2 regions of the Micromonospora luteifusca genome follow, and region 1 is predicted to be linked to the other one. Evidence: riboswitches for the same ligand, from Rfam matches in the RefSeq annotation. Region 1 holds a riboswitch; the other holds the start of a gene.
What was found. Region 1 has a riboswitch for S-adenosylmethionine ahead of JOD64_RS12035 (aminotransferase class V-fold PLP-dependent enzyme). Riboswitches for the same ligand answer to the same signal wherever they lie in the genome.

Region 1 (3,397 bases):
GCCCTGGGGAGGGACGATGCCAGTATTCGTCAAGAAGCTGCTGACCTGGGGCAGTGTCGCGTTCCTGATCTACTTCGTGGCCTTCCGGCCGGACGGCGCCGCGCAGATGTTCAAGGCGATCGGGGCTGCGCTGATCGCGATGTTCCAGGGCTTCGGTGACTTCCTCACCACCCTGATGACCTGAACCGGCCCGCCGGGGCGCCGGCGATCAGGGATGACCCGGCGGCCACGGCGCCGCAGGGCGCAGGCCGGGCCAGCCGGGCGGGGCGTATCCCACCGGAGGCGGAGCAGGGGCCAGCACCACCGGAATCGGCACCACCGGCTCGTCCGGCGCATCCACCGAACGCTGCGTACCGTCCGGGAAGCGCAGGTGGTAGCGGCTGCCGTCCCAGACCCCCGTCGGGGCCTGCGGGTCCCGACCGACGAAGAACGACCGGTACGCGCTGATGGTGTCCAGCAACTCCCGCTCCTCCCGTGCGGTCCGTTCCTGGTCGGCGGGCTTACGGTCCAACCCGCGCAGCGTCCCGTCGCGCAGCAGGGCCAACCGGGTGGCGGCGGACTGGTAGCCGCGCATCGCCCGCACCCCGGCGTCGCCGGCCACCCGCCGCGCCCAACTGCGGGCCGCGTGCCGCCTGCCGAGGCTGCTCAACGCAGCCACCTCGGGTGGGCTCAGCCAACCGGCACGGACGTAGTCGGGCAATGTCCGCTCGGTGAGCCGCCCCTCCCAGGCGCGCAGCCACACCGCCAATCCCACGGTGCCGAAGAAGACCGGCACCATCAGGCCCAGGAAGCCGTACAGCATGATCAACGCTTCGCCGGTGACCTGGGTCAGCGTGGGCAGCAGGTTCCACGTGCCGTGCAGCATCATCGCCAGCAGCAGGCCGGCGATCGGGGCGAGCACCCGCACCCTCCGGTCGGCCGTCCGCGCCGCGATGCCCAGCCCGATACCGGTCATCGAGGTGAAGAGCGGATGGGCGAACCCGAACAACAGGATCCGCAGAATGAAGATCGAAATCACCTGCTGGATGCCCGTCGCCGGGCCATAACGGTCGGCACCGGACGCGTAGCCCAGCCCGCCCAGGTAGAGGATGTTCTCCACCATCGCGAAGCCGACCGCGGACAGCCCGCAGTAGACCAGGCCGTCGGTGATCCCGGACCACTCACGACGGCGGAACACCAGCAGCAGGATCGGGCCCAGTGCCTTGGTCAGCTCTTCGACGAACGGCGCCACCAGCACCCCGGTGAGCGCGGACGGCAGGCCCCAGTCGTCGAAGCGGCTCGCGGCGAAGTCGTTCACCGTGAGCGAGGCGGCGGTGGAGACGAACGCCCCCCAGGCGAAGCAGAAGACCAGATATTTCAAGGGCTCCGGTTCGTACCGGTCCAGCCAGAGGAAGCAGGCGACCAGCACCGGCACCGGCAGAATGGCGGCGGCCACCCCGATCAGCAGAGCCTGCGCGCCGAGCGACTGGCCGAGCGTGAAGACCATGAACACCGCGCAGGCGGCGATGAACAGCACTACCCCGGCCAGCACCAGGAACCGTCGCCAGCCCAGTCGGCGCAACGGCATCCGGGGTGCCTCGCCGACGGACGGGGCCGTGGATGCGGGCGACGACGGCAGAGGTGAACCGGGCGGGGTGTCGGCCATGCGGTCAGCGTAGCCATCCGCTGCCGGCTGGTCCGGGCGCATCGGTAGCCGCTATGCTGCCGACAGGTCACGAGTGCCAGCGTTCAGCCCCGGCTTGCTGGCCGGCAACCCTCGTCGAGTTCGCGGTGGGGTGCCCCGGGTGATGACCGGGCCCAGCCCGATCGGTGTGCTGGGCAAGCGCGGACCCCGTCCCAACAGTGCACCCGGGGTCCCTGACCCCGGAGGTTCCGGCGTGCCCGTCACCCTCGTCCCCTCGCTGCCCACCCGCTTCGACGCCACGCCCACGCCGGCCTCGTCGCGGCCGCTCGACGTCCTCGGCGTGCCAGGCGAGATCAACCTGGACTACGCGGCCAGCGCACCGTGCGCGCAGGCCGCCGCCGACGCGGTGGCCGAGCTGCTGCCCTGGTACGCCAGCGTGCATCGTGGCGCGGGAGCACTGTCCCGGCGCTGCACCCTCGCGTACGAGCAGGCCCGGCAGACGATCGGCGACTTCTTCGGCGTCCGCGCCGACGATCACGTGATCTTCACCCGCAACACCACCGACGCGCTCAACCTGCTGGCGCGGGCGCTGCCGGCCGGCACGACCGTGGTCACCTTCGCCTCCGAGCACCACGCCAACCTGCTGCCCTGGCCGCGCGGCTCGGTGCGGCTCCCGGTGCCCACCGACCCCGCCGGGGCGGTACGCGACCTCGCCGCCGCCCTCAGCGAGCTACGTCGGGGCAGCAGCCCGGCGCTGCCGGTGCTGGTCGCGGTCACCGGTGCGAGCAACGTGACAGGTGAGCTGTGGCCGGTCGCCGAGCTGGCCCAGGTGGCCCACCGGCACGGTGCCCGGATCGTGCTCGACGCCGCGCAACTCGCCCCGCACGCCCCGGTCGACCTGCTCACCCTCGACGTCGACTACCTGGCCGTGTCGGGCCACAAGCTGTACGCGCCGTTCGGCGCGGGCGTGCTGATCGGGCGGGCGGACTGGTTGGACGAGGCCCCGCCGTACCTGGCGGGCGGCGGCGCCACCAGCCGCGTCGGTCCGGCCACCCATGACGTGACCTGGACGACCGGTCCGGCACGGCACGAAGGCGGTACCCCGAACCTGCTCGGCGCGGTGGCGCTGGCGGCAGTGTGCGCGGCGCTCGGCGACGCCGACCGGGCCGCGCTGGCCGCCCGCGAGCAGGCGCTGCTGGCCCGACTGCGGACCGGCATCGCCGCCCTGCCGCACGTGGTGGAGCTGCGTACCTTCGGCCCGGACGCGCCGCGGGTCGGCATCGTCTCGTTCGTGGTCGCCGGCTGGGACTCCGCCGACGTGGCCGCGCGGCTGGCCGGCGAGCACCGGATCGGCGTACGCGACGGGTTGTTCTGCGCCCACCCGCTGGCCCGACGGCTGCTCACCGAGGCGGCGGGGCGTACCGGCCGGCGGGACCTGCCGCCGACCGCACTGCGCGCCAGCATCGGCCTCGGCAGCACGGCAGCACAGGTGGACCGGCTGCTCGCCGCGCTCGCCGAGCTGGGCTGAGGGCACAGCACGCCGAGCTGGGCTGGATCCCGCTCAGCCCACCGGTGGGGCGGTGGGTGGTTTCGGCCCCTCGTCGGGCTCGGCCGGTTCACCGATCGGCCGCTCCTGCTCGCCGAAGGCGGTGCGGATCCACCGGTTCGCCTCCTCCTGCTCGATCCCGGAGGCCACCAGCAGGTCGCTCGCGGTGGTCCGGACCTGGGCGATGACCACGCTGCCGGAGAAGCCGACCCCGGCGCCGTACGCCC
Region 2 (3,397 bases), 2.5 Mb from region 1:
GCCCGAAGGCGAGGTGCACGTCGCGTACGTCGAGGCTGACCGAGGTGGTCGTCGCGGTGGTCATCGCCGGTCTCCTTCCGTCGCGGCGGGCAGCGCCGGCGCGGTCTCGTCCTGGTCCTCGTCCTCGTCCTCGTCTGGCGCGGTGGTGGCCGGTCGGCCGTTGCGCAGCCGCCGGTCGATCCAGTTGACGACGTGCGTCAGCGGGACGGTCAGCACCAGGTAGCAGAGCCCGGCCAGCAGCAGCGCGGACTCGTTGCCGGTGGTGGCCGCGTAGTCCTGCCCGATCCGGAACAGCTCCCGCTGGCTGGCCACCAGGCCGAGGAAGTAGACCAGGCTGGAGTCCTTGATCAGGGCGATGAGCTGGTTCACCCACGCCGGCAGCACTCGCCGGATGCCCTGCGGAATGATCACCAGCCGCATCGCGTCGGCCCAGGAGAAGCCGAGAGCACGGGCGCCCTCCAACTGGGCGGCCTCCACCGACTGGATGCCGGAGCGGAAGATCTCCCCGATGTACGCGGCCGCGATGAGCGACAACGCCAGGATTCCCAACGGGTACGGGTCCGGCCCCCAGACCTGCATGCCCAGCGGGGCCAGCCCGACGCCGATCAGCAGGATCGTCGCCGCGGCCGGAAGCCCTCGGAACACGTCGGTGTAGACCCGCGCCGGCCAGCGCAGCCAGCGGCTGCGGGAGATGCCGGCGACGGCCAGCAACAGGCCCAGCACCGAGCCGAGCAGGGCGGCGGAGACCGCCAGGATCAGCGTGTTGGGCAACCCGACGGTCAGCATCTCGGGCAGCGCCTCGCGCATGGCGTCGATGTCGAAGAAGGTCTCCCACAGAGTGCTCAACGGATCCATCGGTCGCCTCTCCTACCGCCCTGCTCGCTCGTCACCGGGTACTCAGGAAGCGGTCGACGCGGACGCCGACGGCGTGGCTGCCGCGGACGGGGCCGTCACCGTGCCGCTGCCCGGCGTGAAGTCCGCCGGGATCGGCCGGCCGGGGTAGTACTGCGCCTGCAACCGGCTCCAGGTGCCGTCCGCGATGACCTCGTCGAGGCCCTTGTTCAGTGCCTCGCGCAGCTTGTCGCCGCCCTTGGCGACGGCGTACGCGGTCGGTGCCGGGCTGAGCTGCTTGGCCGCAACGCTGATCTTGCCGTTGCTCTCGGCGGCCGACTTCTCGCCGATCTCGGCCGGGGCGATCCACGCGTCGGCGGTGCCGGCCTTGAGCTGGTTGATCGCGCCGTTGTAGTCCGGCACCCGCACCGGGTCGAGCTGCTCGCCGGTGGCGTAGTCGTCCTGGACGGTGCCCTGCACCACCACGACCCGCTTGCCGGCGAGCTGGTCGAAGCCGGTGATCGGGGAGCCGGCCGGGACGTCCAGGCCGAAGTAGCCGAAGTCGTAGCCGTTGCCGAAGTCGACGGTCTTCTTACGTGCCTCGGTGATGGTGATCGAGGAGCTGCCAACGTCGAACTTGTGGTTGTTGACCTGGGAGAGAAGGGCGGAGAAGTCGGTGCCGACGAACTCGACCTTGAGGCCGAGCCTGCTGGCCACGGCGGTCAGCAGGTCGTTGTCGAAACCGGTGAACTTACCGTCCTTGAGGTAGACGTTCGGCGGGGCGTCGGTCAGCGTGCCGGCCCGCAGCACGCCCGGCTGCGCCAGGCCGTACGGGTTGGCGGTGGCGTCGGACGAGCTGTCGTTGCCGCAGGCGGTGAGCGTGGTCGCGGCCAGGATCGTGGCCGCGCCCAGGGCGGCGGCGCGGGTCAGGGTAGGAAGAAATCGCACGGGTGTCTCCGAAAAGGTCGCGTCTCGGCGTGCACAGGCGTGCGCCGCCGACGGTGCGCCCGATGGGCGTACCGCTGGGAAGGGCTCGGGAAGGTGAGTGCGCTAGTGCGTGATGCCGCGACGACAGGCGGCGCCGCACATTCGCATCATGTCCACGTGCCGTCGCCGGGTCAGTGCCGGCGAGGGCCAACCGGCGCGGACATCCGCGACGTCGGTCGATGGGGCGCTGCTGAGGATGATGCTCATGGTTCTCCCGGGTCTGTGCTGACCTGGGTGCCAGGCCACGCTTGCACCGGCGTCGTGCCGGTGCCTGGTCTTCACCCGGGGCACCCCACCGCGGAGGAGGGTTGCCGGCCAGCGAGCCGGGGCTTCGCGCTGGCACTCATGACCTGCGGCGAGGCTAGCAGCACGCCCGGGTGGATCGTCCAGTCGTTATGACCACGCTCACGGTGTGCGACGGGATGCCCCGCCCACAGGTCAGCCGGCGTGCACGTGCGGGCGGCGGCGTCGGTCGGGGTCCTGGCGGCGCAGGATCTCGCGGGTGACCGAGGCGGTCGCACCCTGCCCGAACGCCAGGTAGCGCAGGATGTTGCGACCCGGGCCGCCCTCGCTCCACTCGAAGTAGATGTGTGGGCGTCGCCGGCTCCGGTCGCGGATCTCCAGCAGCAGCGCGGCGAGCGCGTTGGGCACCGAGGAACTGGTCAGGCTGAGCACCGGGAAGGCGTCGTCCGCCACGCTGCCACGGACCAGCAGTTCGGTCTCGAAGTCCGACGGGTCGCTGACGTGGACCTCGACGAAGATGACGTCGCTGTCGTCGGGAAAGTCGTTGTCCGCCATGGTCTGTTCCAGCTTGGCGCGGTACTCGGCCACGTCCCGGCGGTCGGGATCATGGGCGATGAGCCGGATTCGCCGTCCGGCACGCTCGTCGATCATCCGGGTCGCGACGGGGTCCAGTTCGACGTGGTCGACCCGCAGCTCGAAGGCCCGGGACAGCCGGGAGAGCAGCGAGACCACGATGATCCCGCCGATGAAACAGGCCGCGATCTTGACACCGTCGGGGCGTTCCACCACGTTCGCCAGGGTGGTGTAGACGAAGATCACCGCGATGGCTCCGAACGAGAAGGTGCGGCCGCGCTGACGCCGTCGCACCGCCGCGAGCGTCACCGCGGTCGCCGCCGAAGTGATCAATACCAGGACACCCGTGGCGTACGCGCCGCCCTGCGCGTCCACGCTGGCCTCGAAGACGACCGTGATCAGAAACGCCACCGCGGTGAAGACCAGCACCAGCGGCCGGACGGCCCGCGCCCAGGTCGGTGCCATGCCGTAGCGGGGCAGGTAGCGAGGTACGAGGTTGAGCAGACCGGCCATCGCCGACGCCCCCGCGAACCACAGGATCCCGATGGTGGACAGGTCGTAGACGGTGCCGAACACCTCCCCGAGGTGCTCGTGCGCCAGGTAGGCCAGCGCCCGGCCGTTCGCCGGTCCGCCCGGCTGGAAATCCTCCGCAGGGATCAGCACGGTGGTCGTCACGCTGCTGGTGATCAGGAAGGCGCTCATGATCACCGCGGCGGTGGTGAGTAGCCGGCGCGCGCCGCGAATCCGGCCCAGCGGTCGAGCC

Region 2: linked by a shared signal. The riboswitch ahead of JOD64_RS23865 (ABC transporter substrate-binding protein) and the one ahead of JOD64_RS12035 (aminotransferase class V-fold PLP-dependent enzyme) in region 1 are both predicted to bind S-adenosylmethionine.

Annotation. Positions count from the first base shown of each region.
Region 1 covers NZ_JAFBBP010000001.1:2,702,059-2,705,455, forward strand. The annotation lists gene JOD64_RS12025 (hypothetical protein) at 17-184, shown strand; gene JOD64_RS12030 (PrsW family intramembrane metalloprotease) at 209-1,687, opposite strand; SAM riboswitch class IV at 1,711-1,831, shown strand; gene JOD64_RS12035 (aminotransferase class V-fold PLP-dependent enzyme) at 1,902-3,152, shown strand; gene JOD64_RS12040 (FUSC family protein) at 3,186-3,397, opposite strand, start outside.
Region 2 covers NZ_JAFBBP010000001.1:5,216,338-5,219,734, forward strand. The annotation lists gene JOD64_RS23855 (amino acid ABC transporter ATP-binding protein) at 1-64, opposite strand, end outside; gene JOD64_RS23860 (amino acid ABC transporter permease) at 61-855, opposite strand; gene JOD64_RS23865 (ABC transporter substrate-binding protein) at 898-1,779, opposite strand; SAM riboswitch class IV at 2,058-2,169, opposite strand; gene JOD64_RS23870 (APC family permease) at 2,257-3,397, opposite strand, start outside.